DNA from 2 places in the Halalkalibacter krulwichiae genome. Region 2 is predicted to be linked to the other one. Evidence: predicted binding sites of a transcription regulator. Region 2 holds the regulator's gene; the other holds the start of a gene.
What was found. Region 2 encodes NrdR, which represses ribonucleotide reductase genes. Its sites were predicted from a motif close to AACACNATATATNGTGTT; they were not measured.
Positions count from the first base shown of each region.

Region 1: a site for NrdR is predicted at 6,260-6,277, ahead of BkAM31D_RS15595 (vitamin B12-dependent ribonucleotide reductase). Genes of this name have one in related genera too.

Region 1 is NZ_CP020814.1:3,096,760-3,104,487, forward strand. Features, by position in the region: gene BkAM31D_RS15570 (YqhR family membrane protein) at 1-84, opposite strand, end outside; gene BkAM31D_RS15575 (SA1362 family protein) at 365-775, shown strand; gene BkAM31D_RS15580 (patatin-like phospholipase family protein) at 791-1,687, opposite strand; gene mntR (transcriptional regulator MntR) at 1,785-2,204, opposite strand; gene splB (spore photoproduct lyase) at 2,358-3,383, opposite strand; gene BkAM31D_RS15595 (vitamin B12-dependent ribonucleotide reductase) at 3,531-6,107, opposite strand; gene dat (D-amino-acid transaminase) at 6,546-7,388, shown strand; partial or broken gene lipM (octanoyltransferase LipM) at 7,440-7,728, opposite strand, start outside.
Region 2 is NZ_CP020814.1:3,379,851-3,387,578, forward strand. Features, by position in the region: gene dnaI (primosomal protein DnaI) at 1-607, opposite strand, end outside; gene BkAM31D_RS17055 (replication initiation and membrane attachment family protein) at 611-2,074, opposite strand; gene nrdR (transcriptional regulator NrdR) at 2,150-2,605, opposite strand; gene speD (adenosylmethionine decarboxylase) at 2,864-3,244, opposite strand; gene BkAM31D_RS17070 (glyceraldehyde-3-phosphate dehydrogenase) at 3,587-4,612, opposite strand; gene coaE (dephospho-CoA kinase) at 4,785-5,381, opposite strand; gene ytaF (sporulation membrane protein YtaF) at 5,412-6,047, opposite strand; gene mutM (DNA-formamidopyrimidine glycosylase) at 6,111-6,935, opposite strand; partial or broken gene polA (DNA polymerase I) at 6,950-7,728, opposite strand, start outside.

The sequences.
Region 1 (7,728 bases), 280 kb from region 2:
AATTAGCGACCAAATTAACCCACCAAATAATCCTATTAAAGCAACTTTTGTTGGATATCTCAATTGAGCTTGTTCTTTTTCCAACTTTACCACCTCCGCCCTTTAGTATGTCCGGAAGTAAAGTTGAAAAGTCATAAAAAATAACTCGTCTCTTGTGAATGAAAGCGCTATACATTGGGTATACTATTAAAAAAATGTTTTCTTCAATGCAGCTATTCTAATGGAGGATTTTAAGAAATTCATGTAGAATTAATTTACTAGGAGAGAAGTTCACCTTTTCATTCTAACGTCTTTATTACCTTTTCATGAAATAATTACTTCTAAAGAAATAAAATCATTGACTTATATTGGGGGGTGCAGATAAATGCGTTCGATTATGAAGTACATGATTCCTGCCGTATTATTTTTTGCCGCTATCGGTTTAGGTTACGAACTTATCTTCAATCCGTTAGGTTTTCTAACTAGAATCTTAATGATAGTTGGTTTTATTGCCGTGATTTTTCTCATCTATAGATGGTTTATGGCTAGGAAATACGGTGTTCCTCTTTTCCCTACACAAACAGGACCGAGTCGCGCGCAATTAAAAAAGGCGAAAAGAACGAGTACTCATCGGCAAGCTTCGACACCCGCTACGGCTACATTTAAAAGTAAAAAGCCAAGTACCCTCTCATCAAAAAGGAAGCAAGTTCGTCCGGTTAAAAAACGACGTGAAGATCATAATTTAACTGTTATTGAAGGAAAGAAAAATAAAAAGAAGAATCGAGCGTTTTTTTAAAACACTCGATTCTTTTTAATAGCTCCAATTCTTTAAGAAATGTCCAGTTTCTTCTTTTCCTAACACAACCAATTGTTCCTTTTGTTCATCTGTTAATTCAAAATCTGTTGCCTTTACATCTAGGATTGGGATGAACACAACATTTTTAGCATCATCTGCATCTACATATTTCAAATCATGAGCTGAAGTCATTGTTTCAAATAGAGCTCGGTACATTGTAACGGCATTATTTATTTTCTTTGGTGGCATTTCGCTCATTTCTGGCTTTAAATGAAATCCAATCACCGGACGCTTCCACCTTTTTATATTCCCATCCATAAATAACCATAAAGGAAAATTACTTAACAAGCCTCCATCAACGATATAAGAAGCTTTCCCCCCACTTCCCCGGTCATAAATTTTCACTGGTTCGAAGAAAAAAGGAATACTGCAACTCATACGAATAGCACGAGCAACAGAAAATTTTTCTGGTATTACTCCATAGTTCTGTAAATCATCAGGAAGAACAAGCAGTTTCCCCTTTGTTAGATCAGATGCAATTATACGTAACGAGCCTTTTGGTAAGTCTCCAAATGTCCTTACTCCTTTAGCGGCTAGCACATCTTTCAGCCAAGCCTCAAGCGCATTTCCTTTATATAACCCTAATCGAAAGTAAATATGAATCCATTTAGCTATCGTGAAAGGGAGTACCGACATTCTTTCATCTTTAAATGACTCTAATTCTAATTCGTCTAAAAGTGTAAATAGTTCATCACTCGTATATCCTACTTTAATTAATGCAGCTACAATGGCTCCAGCACTTGTACCTGCCAATCGGTCAAACGTATAACCTCTCTCTTCCATCTCCTGTAAGGCGCCAACAAACGCAAAAGCTTTGACACCCCCACCAGCAAATACTCCATCTATCATCATACGTTATCCCCCTCCCATTTACACCTTATGAAGAAAAAAAGGAGGGACGACCATAAAAATAAAAAAACATCCACAATATTGTTGCGGATGTCATTTTTTATTCTTCATTTTGTTTTTGAATATCTCTTAACGCCTTCACCCTAGCTTCTTGCTCTTGAAAATATTGTACAAGATCTCCTATTCGGTCAATTGCATCCCAACTTAGGTGATGCTCAATCCCTTCAACATCTTGATAAATATGAGAGTCATCAACACCAATGATTCGCATAAAATCCTCTAATAGTTCATGACGATAAACTAGACGTTTCCCAATTTTCTTCCCTTTTGATGTCAGAACCAATCCACGATATCGTTCGTAGATTAAGTATTCACTTTTATCGAGCTTCTGAACCATTTTTGTTACTGAAGAAGGGTGGACTTCTAATGCCTCTGCGATATCGGAAACTCTGGCGTAGCCTTTCTCCTCTATCAACATGTAAATTCGCTCTAAATAATCTTCCATACTCGGTGTTGGCATAGTGTCCCCTCCGTTTTATTCGCCTAACTAGGCAGTGCTTAAATAAATTTCTTATTATAAGCCTATTCTGTATTTAAAGTAAGTGTTAATAATATGTACACCACTATTAGTTTACAACAGAATACACGAAAGTGACAATCTTACTAGACAAGTTTACGTAAAATATTCCATTTTTGCTTCAGGAAAAAAGCGATCGATATAAGTTTGAATGGTTTCTTTTAAGTCACCGGCTTGATCATCTTTATAGACATATTTCCCTCTTCCATACCTTCCCCATTTATACTTACGTTCCTCTTCATTCATTTCTAGCTTAGATTTTGGATAGCGCTTTTGAATGATATTTTTTGCTGTCTTCGTAAAACGATGCTGAATTAGTTCAAACGTTAAATCCTTTTTCGCATACGGTGGTAAAATCGCTTCTAAACGTTCAAATAATTCATGATACCCTTCTTTCCAACCATCATGCAAAATCAAAGGAGCTACTATAAAGCCAAGTGGATAGTCTGCTTTTGCAACTTTCCCTGCTGCTTCTATTCGTTCCAAAAATGATGACGTTCCAGGCTCAAATTGCTTAATAACATAATCAGAGTTTACACTAAAGCGAAAGCGTGTGTTCCCATTATGCTTAGCATCAAGTAGATGATCAACATGATGATACTTAGTCACAAATCGTAAGCGCCCTAAATCAGTTTGACCAATATGCTCAATTGTCTTTTTCAAGGAATGTGTAAGATGATCAAGGCCTACTACATCCGAGGTACACGCTGCCTCAAATCGTGTAATTTCTGGACTTCTTTCTTCGATATATTTATCCGTAGCTTCAAAAATCTCATCAAGGTTCACATAAGTACGAATATATGGTTTATTGCCTAAAGTCGTTTGTAAATAACAATAATGACAATGTCCCATACAACCAGTTGCAAGGGGAAGAGCATACTCAGCTGAAGGTTTCGATGTATCAAACTTCAATGTTTTTCTTACTCCAATTACTAACGTTGATTTAGCATTTCGATATTGTTGGAGATCATTATTTCCCGGAATATTCCTAACTTGATTATGTGAAGTGGTTTCTCGAATTTCCACACCTTCTTCTTCAAATTTCTCCTTTAGCTGACGACCTAAAGGATAATCAAGAGCTCGAGGTTCAATATAAACGAGTTGTGGTGTAAAAGCTTTCAAAGCATGTGCCCCTCTCTTTTTTTTTATAGTTTGTGCACATCTTTTGAATTAAGACAACCAGATAATAGAAAAAAGGTGGAACATAAAGAGTTAACCCCTTTATGCTCCACCTTATTAAAATGTGTTAGTTTAAATAGGTGCGTAAACTTATAACCCACACTTCAATTGTGCACCACAGCTTGTACAAGTGTTACATCCACCGATGTCTTCAACTTGTCCCTCACGACAAACAGGACATGTGTTTCCTACTTCAGAGCCAATTGTAACATTTGTTGATCTTACTTCAGCAATCGTATCAACTAAAACCACTTTACTATTTTTTTCAACATCATATTGTTTCAATTCCACTTGCTCTGTATCATCGTCACCAAAATGATTTTCTTCTGCTTTTAAGGATAGAACTTGTGCATCACGACTTCCGTCAACATATACCGTACCGCCTTTTGCTCCACCTTTGTAAAGACGTTCGTAAACAGCCTGAACTTGTTCAACTGTATAACCACGAGGTGCATTTACAGTTTTAGATAGAGAACTGTCGACCCAACGCTGAATGATGCACTGAACATCAGCATGAGCTTCAGGAGGCAACTCCATCGTTGAGATAAACCATTCAGGCAGTTGATTCTCATCTGTCTGAGGGTTTTTCTCTAAATACTCTTGAACAATTTCTGCTTTAACTTCAATAAACTTTCCTAGACGACCACTACGGAAATAAGAGAAAGAAAAGTATGGCTCAAGCCCCGTTGAAACACCAACCATTGTTCCAGTACTTCCTGTAGGTGCAACAGTTAGCAAATGCGAGTTTCTAATACCATGTTCAATAATACCTTCTCTGATGTCTTCTGGCATTTGTTTCATATAGCCAGTATTAATAAAGGCATGACGTAATTGTGCAGTTTCCTCTTCCGTTTGACCAATTAAGAATGGAAAACTTCCCTTTTCCTTGGCCAATTCAATACTTGTGCGATAAGCCGTTGTAGCAATCGTTTCGAATACTTGATCAACTAATTGATTGCCTTGCTCTGAACCATAGACGGATTCGCAGTAAATTAATAAATCATGCAGGCCCATTACACCTAATCCAACACGACGCTCGCCTTTTGCTTGTTTCGTATTTTGTTCCAAGAAGTACGGAGTTGCATCAATAACATTATCTTGCATGCGTACGCCTACTTCAACCGTTTTCTTAAGCTTTTCAAGATCAATTTCCTTTGTTTGCTTGTTTGCCATTTCAGCTAAATTAATAGCTGCGAGGTTACAAACTGAAAATGGAGCTAGTGGTTGTTCACCACAAGGGTTCGTTGCTACAACCTTTTGTCCATATGCCTTCGCATTTGTCTTATCATTTGCATTATCAATAAAGAAGATCCCTGGCTCTGCACTATACGTAGCACAAATATTTATTAGGTTCCATAATTCTTTAGCTTTAATAATCCGGTATGTTCGAACACCATAACCTAATTCTTCCCATTCACGAACATCACCAATTTCATGCCATTTTTCATTATAGACAGCCATTTCTTCCTCATTATAGTTTTCAACATCAGGGAATCGTAATGCGTAAACCTCATCATTTTCAACTGCTTCCATAAATTCTTTTGTTAAACAAACAGAAATATTAGCTCCCGTTAAGAATTCAGGGTTATTGACAGAGTATGTTCCGCCTATGTGAAGTTTTTCTTCTGCTTCTCTGATAACTTTTTGTTCAAATCCACCTTGCCCAGGGATAGCCTTATAATTTAGAATCCCTTGGTACATAGACTCTTCTGTCGCATTTAAAGGAGTAAAATGTAACTTATCGTTTACAAGCTTCTGTATTTGTTCATCTGTCGTATTTTCAAGCAAAAATCTTAAAATTCGCGGATTTTGCATTTTAGAAATGATGAACTCTAGAATATCCGGATGCCAATCAGAAAGCATAATCATTTGAGCACCACGTCTTGACCCACCTTGTTCTACAAGATGTGTCAACTTCGCAATGTCATCTAGCCACGATACAGAACCCGATGACTTCCCATTAACTCCACGCGCTAGTGTATTACGCGGTCTCAATGTAGAACCATTAGTTCCTACACCTCCACCGCGGCTCATAATTTCCATCACCTGTTTACGATGTTCAGAGATCCCTTCTCTAGAGTCCTGAACATAAGGCATAACATAACAGTTAAAATAGGTTACATCTGTTTCCGCACCAGCTCCATATAATACACGACCTGCCGGAATAAAATTCATTGAGACAAGCTGCTCATAAAACTGCTCAAAAGATTCTTGTCTTTTTTCCTCTGTCTGCTCGACAGATGCTAAACCCGTTGCGTTTCTTTTCGCAATTTGCTCATAGAAAAGTTCAAGTGGTTTTTCAATTGTATCTAACGAACGGTGAACAATTCCCGTTTCGGCTGCTTCTCCATCTAAAACCCCGCGGAATTCCTCATCGACTAAGACTTTTGCTTTGTTACTTTCACGGTCAAGTTCAATCACAAACCCATATCCACGCGCTGGGAATTTCGGATCATCTTTTACCGTTAACACGACAAAGTCTCCAGTCTTTAATGTTTTCTTTTCCGTATCTTTAAAAGTATAACGGTCAAGCATTACAAGTCTAGATACTCCCTTTTTCTGAATATGCATCTCCTCAGTAATAGGATGCACTTGTGGAAAATCCTCAATATCCTTGTTTAATCGTTCCACATCTAGGCGTAACACATTTGACATCGTCATCGCCATCCGCTTCTCCTCCTCTAAATTACATGGCTTGCTAAACTAGCAATCTATCTTCATTTATATTTCAGGTTGTCCATGCACTTATGATTGTCTTGGGTAAGCTTACCACAAGTCCTAGACTAGATTCAATATATTGTGCTCACTTTTATTTAAAATACACCATATGTTGTGTCACGTTATGAACTGTAGTAATTTTGTCAACTTTGTAATGACTAAAAAAAGGAAGCATAGACGAGTTTAATAGGAATTTATCCGCTTTTTTTCGACATTTTGAACCAATTTGTTTCTTGCAAGATAATCATTCATTGCAAAGCCTTGTCACAACAATGTTCCTCATCAAAGTCAAATCATTTGACAAAATTTTTTCATGAATCATAATCGAATTGTGATATTCTAGAACCAATGCTTTTACAGATTTGAGACTATGATGGAGGAATGAACATGGACTATATAATTTACAATCAAGAGCTTGTGCCTAGATCAGAAGCTACTATCCAATTTGATGATCGCGGATATTACTTCGGAGATGGAATTTATGAAGTTGCAAAAATATATGAAGGAAAACCTTTTGCTATGGATCTCCATTTAAAAAGACTTCGCTCAAGCGCTGAAAAATTAGATATGGCATTTCCATTTTCAGAAACAACCATGACTGAATTATTGTTGCACTTATTACAAAAGAATAACGTAAAGAACGGACTCATATACTTTCAACTAACTCGAGGTGTCGAGCCAAGAAACCATTTATATACTAGAAAATCCATTCCTGTATTTACTGCTTTTACTCAGCCTTCACAAGACCTAAAAGATATGCAAAAGAATGGAATAGATGTTTGGCTCACAGACGATATCCGTTGGCTTCGTTGCGATATTAAGACATTGAATTTACTTGGAAATGTCATGGTAAAACGTGAATCTGCTGATAACGGGTGTCAAGAAGCGATTTTAAACCGTGATGGGTTCATTACGGAAGGTTCTTCATCTAATTTATTCCTAGTAAAAGATAAAGTTCTCTACACTCACCCTGCGACAAACCTAATATTAAACGGAATAACAAGACAGGTGTTAATCAATCTCGCAAAGAAATACGACTATAAAGTTGTAGAAGAACCATTTCCAGTAGATGTACTAGAACATGCAGATGAGGCTTTTATTACAAGTACTTCTGTTGAAATCGCTCCGATAAAATCAGTGAGAGGACAGCTATCAGCTAACTTTGAAGTTGGTCCAGTAACAAAAGATTTACAAAATAAGTTTAAAGAGCTTTTACCAAAAGGGGAATAACTACATTAACAGCTATGAAAGAGAAGACCAAGGCTAAGCCTTGGTCTTCCGTTATTTTCTAAAGTTCCACTCATTGTTCTCATACCTATTTTTTGCAATATCGAGTACAATTTTGTTTTCTTCTTCACTCAACGTGTACGGTTCAAGCTCAATATTTAAACCTTTTTCAAATCCTCTTTTAAAAGCTGCTTTCGCCTCCTCAATCGTTAATGGCGAAGGTCGCAATGTATTAATAGCCACGGCTTTATTTTTAAAATTCCTTTGCATTCTCTCACGTAACCTATCACTAGAGTATTTAAATAAATCAAAAAGCTTATCTTCATCAATATCTAGAATAATT
Region 2 (7,728 bases):
TCATCTCTCTGAAAAAGTCAGGTGTATACACAATGTACGTTTCAATTCCTCGATCTCTTAACTCATTAGCTACCGCACCCATTAAATACGTTTTTCCAACACCAAATTTCCCGTAAAAATATAAACCTTGACCGTCTTCTCCTGGATTCGCTTGAAGAGCAAAAGCTAAAGCTTTCCTGCTTGCCTCTTCCCGTTCATGATCCCGATCAAGCTGATCAAATGTTGCTCCCAAAATGTCTTTAGGAACATAAAACGATTGAATGAGTTGACGCTTTTTCTGATCATGATCTTGTTGCTTCTTTAAGTCACATGGCTGATAGCTGAGGTCAAGTGCTTTACCAGCGATTATTAACTCTGGTTGATATCCCTTCATCATATTGGGGCAACGAGATAAGCCAGGACAATTTTGACAGTTATGAAGCTCCTTTTGCAGCTCGTAAAGCTTAATCAAGCCTTTCTCAAAGGTTTCTTCCGTTACAGGAACATTCTTAAGTGCCTTTTGCACAATTGGATCTGCAAGGAGCGATGCCTTGGCATCGTTTAACCTCTGTTGGAATGTATCATTATCTTGTGTCCATTGTTTCAACGATGATTGGATTGACTCCATTCATTACACCTCTCCTCTTTGTTCCTTATTTTTTCTCCGCTTTTCAAGCATTTCTTCAAAGCTCATTTCCCCAGGCGTCACAGCATCGTTATTCTTTTTATCTATTGGAGGGGTCTCATTATTAGGTTGATTTTGATTATCTTTTTCTTTCTCAGCCAGAAGCCACTTAGGTAGTTTATCACGCTTAGGCTGATGATTGCTTCTGGTCGTTTTTTTATTATAGGCTACATTTGTTTTCTTCGATTGTTGATTTGCTTTTCCTTGTTCATGTAGAGCAAGCTGCATCGCTTCTTGCACTGTCTTAACCTTTTTTCGCGACCAATGTCCAGCAACTTTATCAATCAATGCCTTAGACAATTTCATATCTTGACTCCATAACATAAAGTCAAGTAACACATTCACAACACCAGGTAACAATTGATGATCAACTAATAAAGATTCAACAATCTTCGCATCAGCGGCCGCTACTTTTCCACCCCCTGAACGAATTTCAAGCAAAGTTAAGGGCGGGGTTGTCTCATAAAATTTAATAGCACGTTCTTCCTCTGTTGCAGGCTCTTGATTTTGCATGGTTTGATAAGCGGCAGGATGCTGCTGTAATCCTAAGCTAGGTGGTTCATTTCCATGTTCAATCTTATACCACTCTTGAACCTTCCTTCTTAGTTCATCTGCATCTAATTTGTCATCATGTATAAGTGCTTGCTGGACTACACTGGCCATTTCCAATGGTTCAATCCGGTACACAAAAGCCAATCTTCCAATTAATGTTTTAACCTCTGCTGTAAATACCTCTGTTGGCACAATAAAAGACGATACACTTTTTTCAAGCAGATCAAAATCAAAAGATTGATTTTCAAATGAAAACGATTCATGTTCACTATTAAGCAGTTGCTTTCCAGATTCAACACGAAGTGCACTTCCTGTCTCCGACTTTAAATTTGAAACCATCTCTGAGTGATGCAAGGATGCAAACACTTCATCAAAACCATAAGTGAGTTCAGTAAACTCCTCTGTCTCTATTTGATCTAATGTAAATCGATCACGTAACTGACGATATTGATTTTTTCCTAGTCTGTTAAATAAATACACACTCAGGACATCATTTTCAAAAAACTGCTTTGGTGTCATAGGAGGCTGTATTTCATATAAATAAATGGTTTCGCCATCTTCTTCCTTACGTTTAAACGTTCGAAGCAATCCGATACCCTCTAACTTCTTCCGTTCCTCAAAGATCACTTCGAGAGGAGCACCTAGCAACAACATCAATTGCCTATGCGTCTGCTCGTCACTCCAATATTCGTCTTTCTCCAACTGTGCTACTAATGTTAAGTAAAGGCTATGTGCAACTGCTCCAATTAGAGGTTGATATAATAATGTTAACGTTAGACGATCTATATCTGTTATATAATGGCTTGTCCTAATTGTAAATCGATCAACGGGCAGCAGTTCTTTCCAATGCCATGTCATCTCTAAGTCCTCCTCTCTTCACAGACTTTCAGCGTAAAAAGAGCTTGCAGCGATCTCACGCCTTAAGCTCTTTTCTCAACTCTTATTCATTAATTCTGTCAATTCCTTTATAAATACATTAATGTCTTTAAACTGACGGTAAACTGATGCAAAACGTACATAAGCCACATCATCTATATTGGCTAAACGTTCCATAACTAGCTCACCGACATCATGACTCATTACTTCATTTTTCCCTAAACCGCGAAGTTCACGCTCAACATCATTTACAATTTTCTCAAGAGTTTCCAATGATACTGGTCTTTTCTCACAGGCACGAATTAATCCTCGAAGGATTTTATCTTGACTAAACTCTTGTCGTGTTCCATCTTTTTTCACAACGATTAAAGGTATTTCTTCAACCATCTCAAACGTTGTAAAACGATGACTACACTCTTCACATTCTCTCCTTCTACGAATCGAACGTCCTTCATGACTTGGTCTTGAATCAAGTACTCGAGTTCCATTATGATGACAGGCTGGACATAGCATTCGATCATCTCCACTTTCCGTAACGTACTCAGGATCCCTTTTATTTTATCATATAGAAAAATAAAAGGTCTGACAAGATAACGATATTTGTCAATGTTTAGCGAATACTCACTACCTATATCATATCATATTGAGCCTTACTTAAGGGAGTAAAAAACAAATCGCAAAAAGAGGTTAACTCTATATGCTTATATTCTCCTTCTCATTAACATGGGTAAGAGTAAGCACACTTATTAGAGTCAACCTCTTCTATCTCACTTATAATGCTTGTACTTTTGATTTTCCAACTTTAACCGGTCCCATTCCTCTAGGCACTTCAATCACTTCACTATTTGTTGCACCTAATGACTCGGTAATATGGTTTGCTGCTATATTCGGGTCAAGATCTCCACAAGTATAGACATCAATACTTGCATATCCATGTTCCGGGAAACTATGAATCGTTAGATGTGATTCAGAAATGATTACAACTCCACTTACTCCATGAGGAGCAAACTTGTGAAATGCAACCTCTCTTACTTCTGCTCCCGATTTCAAAGCAGCATCAACAAATACTTGTTCAATATAGCTCATATTATTCAACTTTTCCACGTTACATCCCCAAAGTTCTGCAATTACGTGACGACCCATTGTGTCCATAAGTTGAATCCCCCTTTACAAAAAGTATCATGCCTTCTCAAGCATGTAGGAAAGTTCAATTACACGGGGGAAAGTTAGTCCAGAGAGGTCCTAACCCTTTCTGTAAAGAAACAATTCCTGGTTTGCTTTAATTGAAGTTCACGAAAATCAGTATACTTAATTTGCTATTTGATTGCAACAGTTAGTAAAAAACTTTTTCTCCCGTTAAATGAAACAGTCATCCAAGGTAATAACCCCCTTCCCTGGATGACTTGCAATCAAACATGTTATGAGAACAACAATTACTAATAGGGTTTAACAACTTAGTGGACACTATACTCCCTAACGTTTACTAATCTTGGATTAATGTACCTCACTTGGTTCTTTTAAATGTTCCGCAACAAGAGTAACGAGATCAGCAACTCGACAAGAATAACCCCACTCATTGTCGTACCAAGCAAGCACCTTAACTTGACGATCACTCATCACCATTGTTGATAAACCATCAATAATGGAAGAGTTTTCATCCCCATTAAAATCAATTGAAACAAGCGGTTCATTCGTGAAACCAAGAATACCTTGTAATGAGCCTTTTGAAGCATTCTCTAAAACTTGGTTGACCTCTTCAACCGTTACATCCTTTTTAACATTCACAACTAAATCAACTAATGAAACGTTAGGTGTCGGAACACGAAGAGCCATCCCGTTCAATTTTCCCGCTAATTGAGGTAGCACTTTCGCAATTGCTTTAGCGGCACCTGTTGAAGTAGGAATGATCGACTGTCCACAAGCTCTTGCTCTTCTTAAATCCTTATGTGGGTTATCGATGTTTTTCTGATCATTCGTATAAGCATGGACCGTTGTCATCATTCCACTTTCAATTCCAAATTCTTGATCGAGAACTTTTGCTACTGGAGCTAAGCAATTCGTTGTGCAAGAAGCATTTGAAATGATGTGATGATCTTCTGCACTGTAATCGCCTTCATTTACACCCATAACAATCGTAATATCTTCATCTTTACCTGGAGCAGTAATGACAACTTTCTTTGCTCCTGCCTCTATATGATACCCTGCAGTCTCTTTTGATTTGAACTTTCCTGTTGCCTCGATTACAATCTCAACCCCTAATTCCTTCCAAGGCAATTCTCTAGGATCTCTTGACTGCAATAATTTAATTTCTTTTCCATCAACAAGAAGTGAATCTTGTTTTGCCACAACCTCTAGATCATATTTCCCATGTATGCTGTCATATTTAATTAAATGAGCTAATGTTTCCGCTGGATAACTCGCATTAATTGCTACGATATCTACTTTAGCATCCTTCATTGCTTTTCTAAATACCATACGACCAATACGTCCAAATCCATTAATTGCAACCTTTGATTTCATTAGAATAACTCCTCCCGGAATATAAGTTATACTTTATAATCTATTTGATATTAATAGTATAACACATTAAAACGATAATGACATTATTTTCAACGTATTTCTTTAAAAATAAAAAAAGCGCCTAAATGAGGTTGCGCTAGTGCTTGCATAGCGAGCGACAACCTTCATTCAGTCACTTTTTACGTGTGCATTCCTTTAAAATGCCTTCCAATTGTTTCTTTGTTTCCTCAAGGGAATAAGAGTTATCAATAATGTAATCCGCTTGTTCCCTTTTTTCTGCTAGTGGCATTTGAGAAGCAATCCGTTGTATCGCGTCTTGTTCTCCAGCCTGATCACGTTCCATTAATCGTTTGAGCTGTGTCTCATAATCAACATAAACTACAATTACTTTATCAACTAGGTGAAACAGATTGCTCTCAAATAAAAGTGGGATGTCATAAACAATCGTTTGATGTCCTTCGTTTAAGTAATGTTGTTTCCACTCTTCCATCCGTTTTCGAACAGCGGGATGTACAATTCCATTTAGTACTTGCCTTTCTTTTGGATCTTGAAAGATAATTGCTCCAAGCTTCTTCCTTGCAAGTGTTCCATCCTCATTCAATATAGTTGATCCGAAGTGATTACGTATCTTCTCTAAAGCCTCACTGCCTGGCTCTACAACTTCTCGGGCAACTTTATCTGCATCAATAACAGGTACTCCCATATCCTCGACCATTTTACTAACTGTCGATTTTCCACTGGCAATACCGCCCGTTAAACCAATGAACATGTTTACCTCCTAATTAATAAAAACCACTTATTATAAACTAAAAATTCCAATTACAATGAGTAAAAGCCCTGGGATAAAAGAAAATTTTTGCATCCATGCGGAATCAGAGAATCGATTCCCGCTCTTCATACCTAACGTAACAAACAAAGCACTCATCGTTGCCACACTGATAGCCATTCCAATAGGTGAGAAACCAATCAAGGCAGCACCAATCCCTGCACCAAATGCATCTAACGATAGGGCTACACCTAACAAAAAGGCTTCACGCCCAGTAATTGTTCCTGAATTATCAAAGTCAGCAACCATCGGTTTTCGAAGAATCCTAATGACTACTCCTAACACTTTAATCTCGAAATTAAGTATAACTTCGTCTCCTTTTGTTTTCATCTCATTTTTAGCAGGGCGATAAACTTGATACAATGCCCAAGCGCCAATCATAATTAAAATTACCCCACCAATCGACTCAGCAACAGCCGGTGACAAATAAGTCTGAATAACCGCCCCAAAGAACATTGCAATCAAAATAGACGTCGCCGAACAACCTGCGATAAAAAGCAATGACTTTAACGGTAACTTCATTTTTCTTAACCCATATGTTAAACCTACCCCGAAGCTGTCAAGACTAACAGCGAGGGCGATCGCCAATAAGGAGAAAATCTCAACCATCTTGATAAGCTCCTTCCATTTCAAACATACGATAGTATATGGCAGGAGCCTATCCAATGTACTTTAATTTTGGCAATTCTCGCAAAAGTGTGTTCCTCTACCACCTACAACAGTCTTTTGAATTTCATCTCCGCATGTAAGACAAGGTTCTCCCTTACGACCATAGACGCGCAGCTGCTGTTGAAACATTCCCATTTCACCTTGACCATTTACATATGACTTAACAGAACTACCTCCTAAGTCAACCGCTTCTTGTAATGTAGTAATAATTTCTTGATGAAGACGCTCGTACTCTTTAGCGGTCAAAGAGGACGCCATACGCTCAGGACGGATTCCAGCTCTAAAAAGAGCTTCATCGACGTAAATATTGCCGAGTCCTACAACTGTTTTTTGATCTAAAAGGACTACTTTAATGGTCCTTGACGTTGACTGAAAAGCTTTTTGTAATAAATCTATTGTAAAAGCTTCAGAGAAAGGTTCTACACCAAGTTGAGAAAGTGGTAAGGACGCTTCTTCTGTCCCCTTTTTAAATAAATGCATCGTTCCAAACTTTCGAACATCCTGATAACGAAGTTCGCTTCCATCCGTAAAACGAAAAATCACATGAGTATGTGGGGTCAGATCTTCTTCTTTTTGAAAAAGACCGTAACGCCCTTCCATCCTTAGGTGAGACACCATTGTAAGATCATCTAGGATAAAAAGAAGAAACTTGCCACGCCTATTCACTTCATGAATGGTTTGGCCAATCAATTCAAGTTTAAATTGCTCGGTATCATCTGGCTTCTTTATGATGTTTGCCCATCTTACATCAACATCCGCAATTGTTTTTCCAATGACGAGTTGACGTAATGTTCGGCTAACTGTTTCCACTTCAGGTAGTTCAGGCACAGTACACTCTCTCCTTACTTCGCATCATACCATGTTTCACCGTAGGAGACGTCTGCTTTAAGAGGCACGTTCAATTCCACCGCTTTCTCCATTACTTCTGGTACGAGCTTCATCATTTTTTCTACTTCTTCTTCAGGCACTTCAAAAATCAACTCATCATGTACTTGTAAGAGCATACGGCTTTGCATTTGCTCTTGTTCAATTCTTTCAGCCATTTCAATCATTGCTTTCTTAATAATATCAGCTGCCGTTCCTTGAATTGGCGTATTCATCGCCGTTCGCTCCGCAAAGCTACGCTTGTTAAAATTACGGCTAGTTAAATCAGGGAGATATCTTCTACGATGCAACAGCGTTGAGACATACCCTTTCTCTCGTGCCTCTTCAATGATAGAGTCCATATACTCTTTTACTTTAGGATAGCTTGCGAAATAACGCTCAATAAATTGTCCCGCTTCTTTTCTCGTAATCCCAAGACTCTGCGACAAGCCAAAATCACTAATTCCGTAAACAATCCCAAAGTTAACCGCTTTGGCACTACGACGCATATTTGACGTTACTTCCTCTTCAGCGACATGAAAAACATCCATCGCAGTTTTCGTATGAACATCCATCCCTAATTGGAATGCCTCCATTAATTTCTCATCTTCAGCAATATGAGCTAACACACGTAGTTCAATTTGAGAATAGTCAGCTGCAAGCATCTTCCAACCTTTTTCTGAAGGAATGAAAGCCTTCCGAATTCTTCTTCCTTCTTCTAAACGAATTGGAATGTTTTGTAGATTCGGATCGGTTG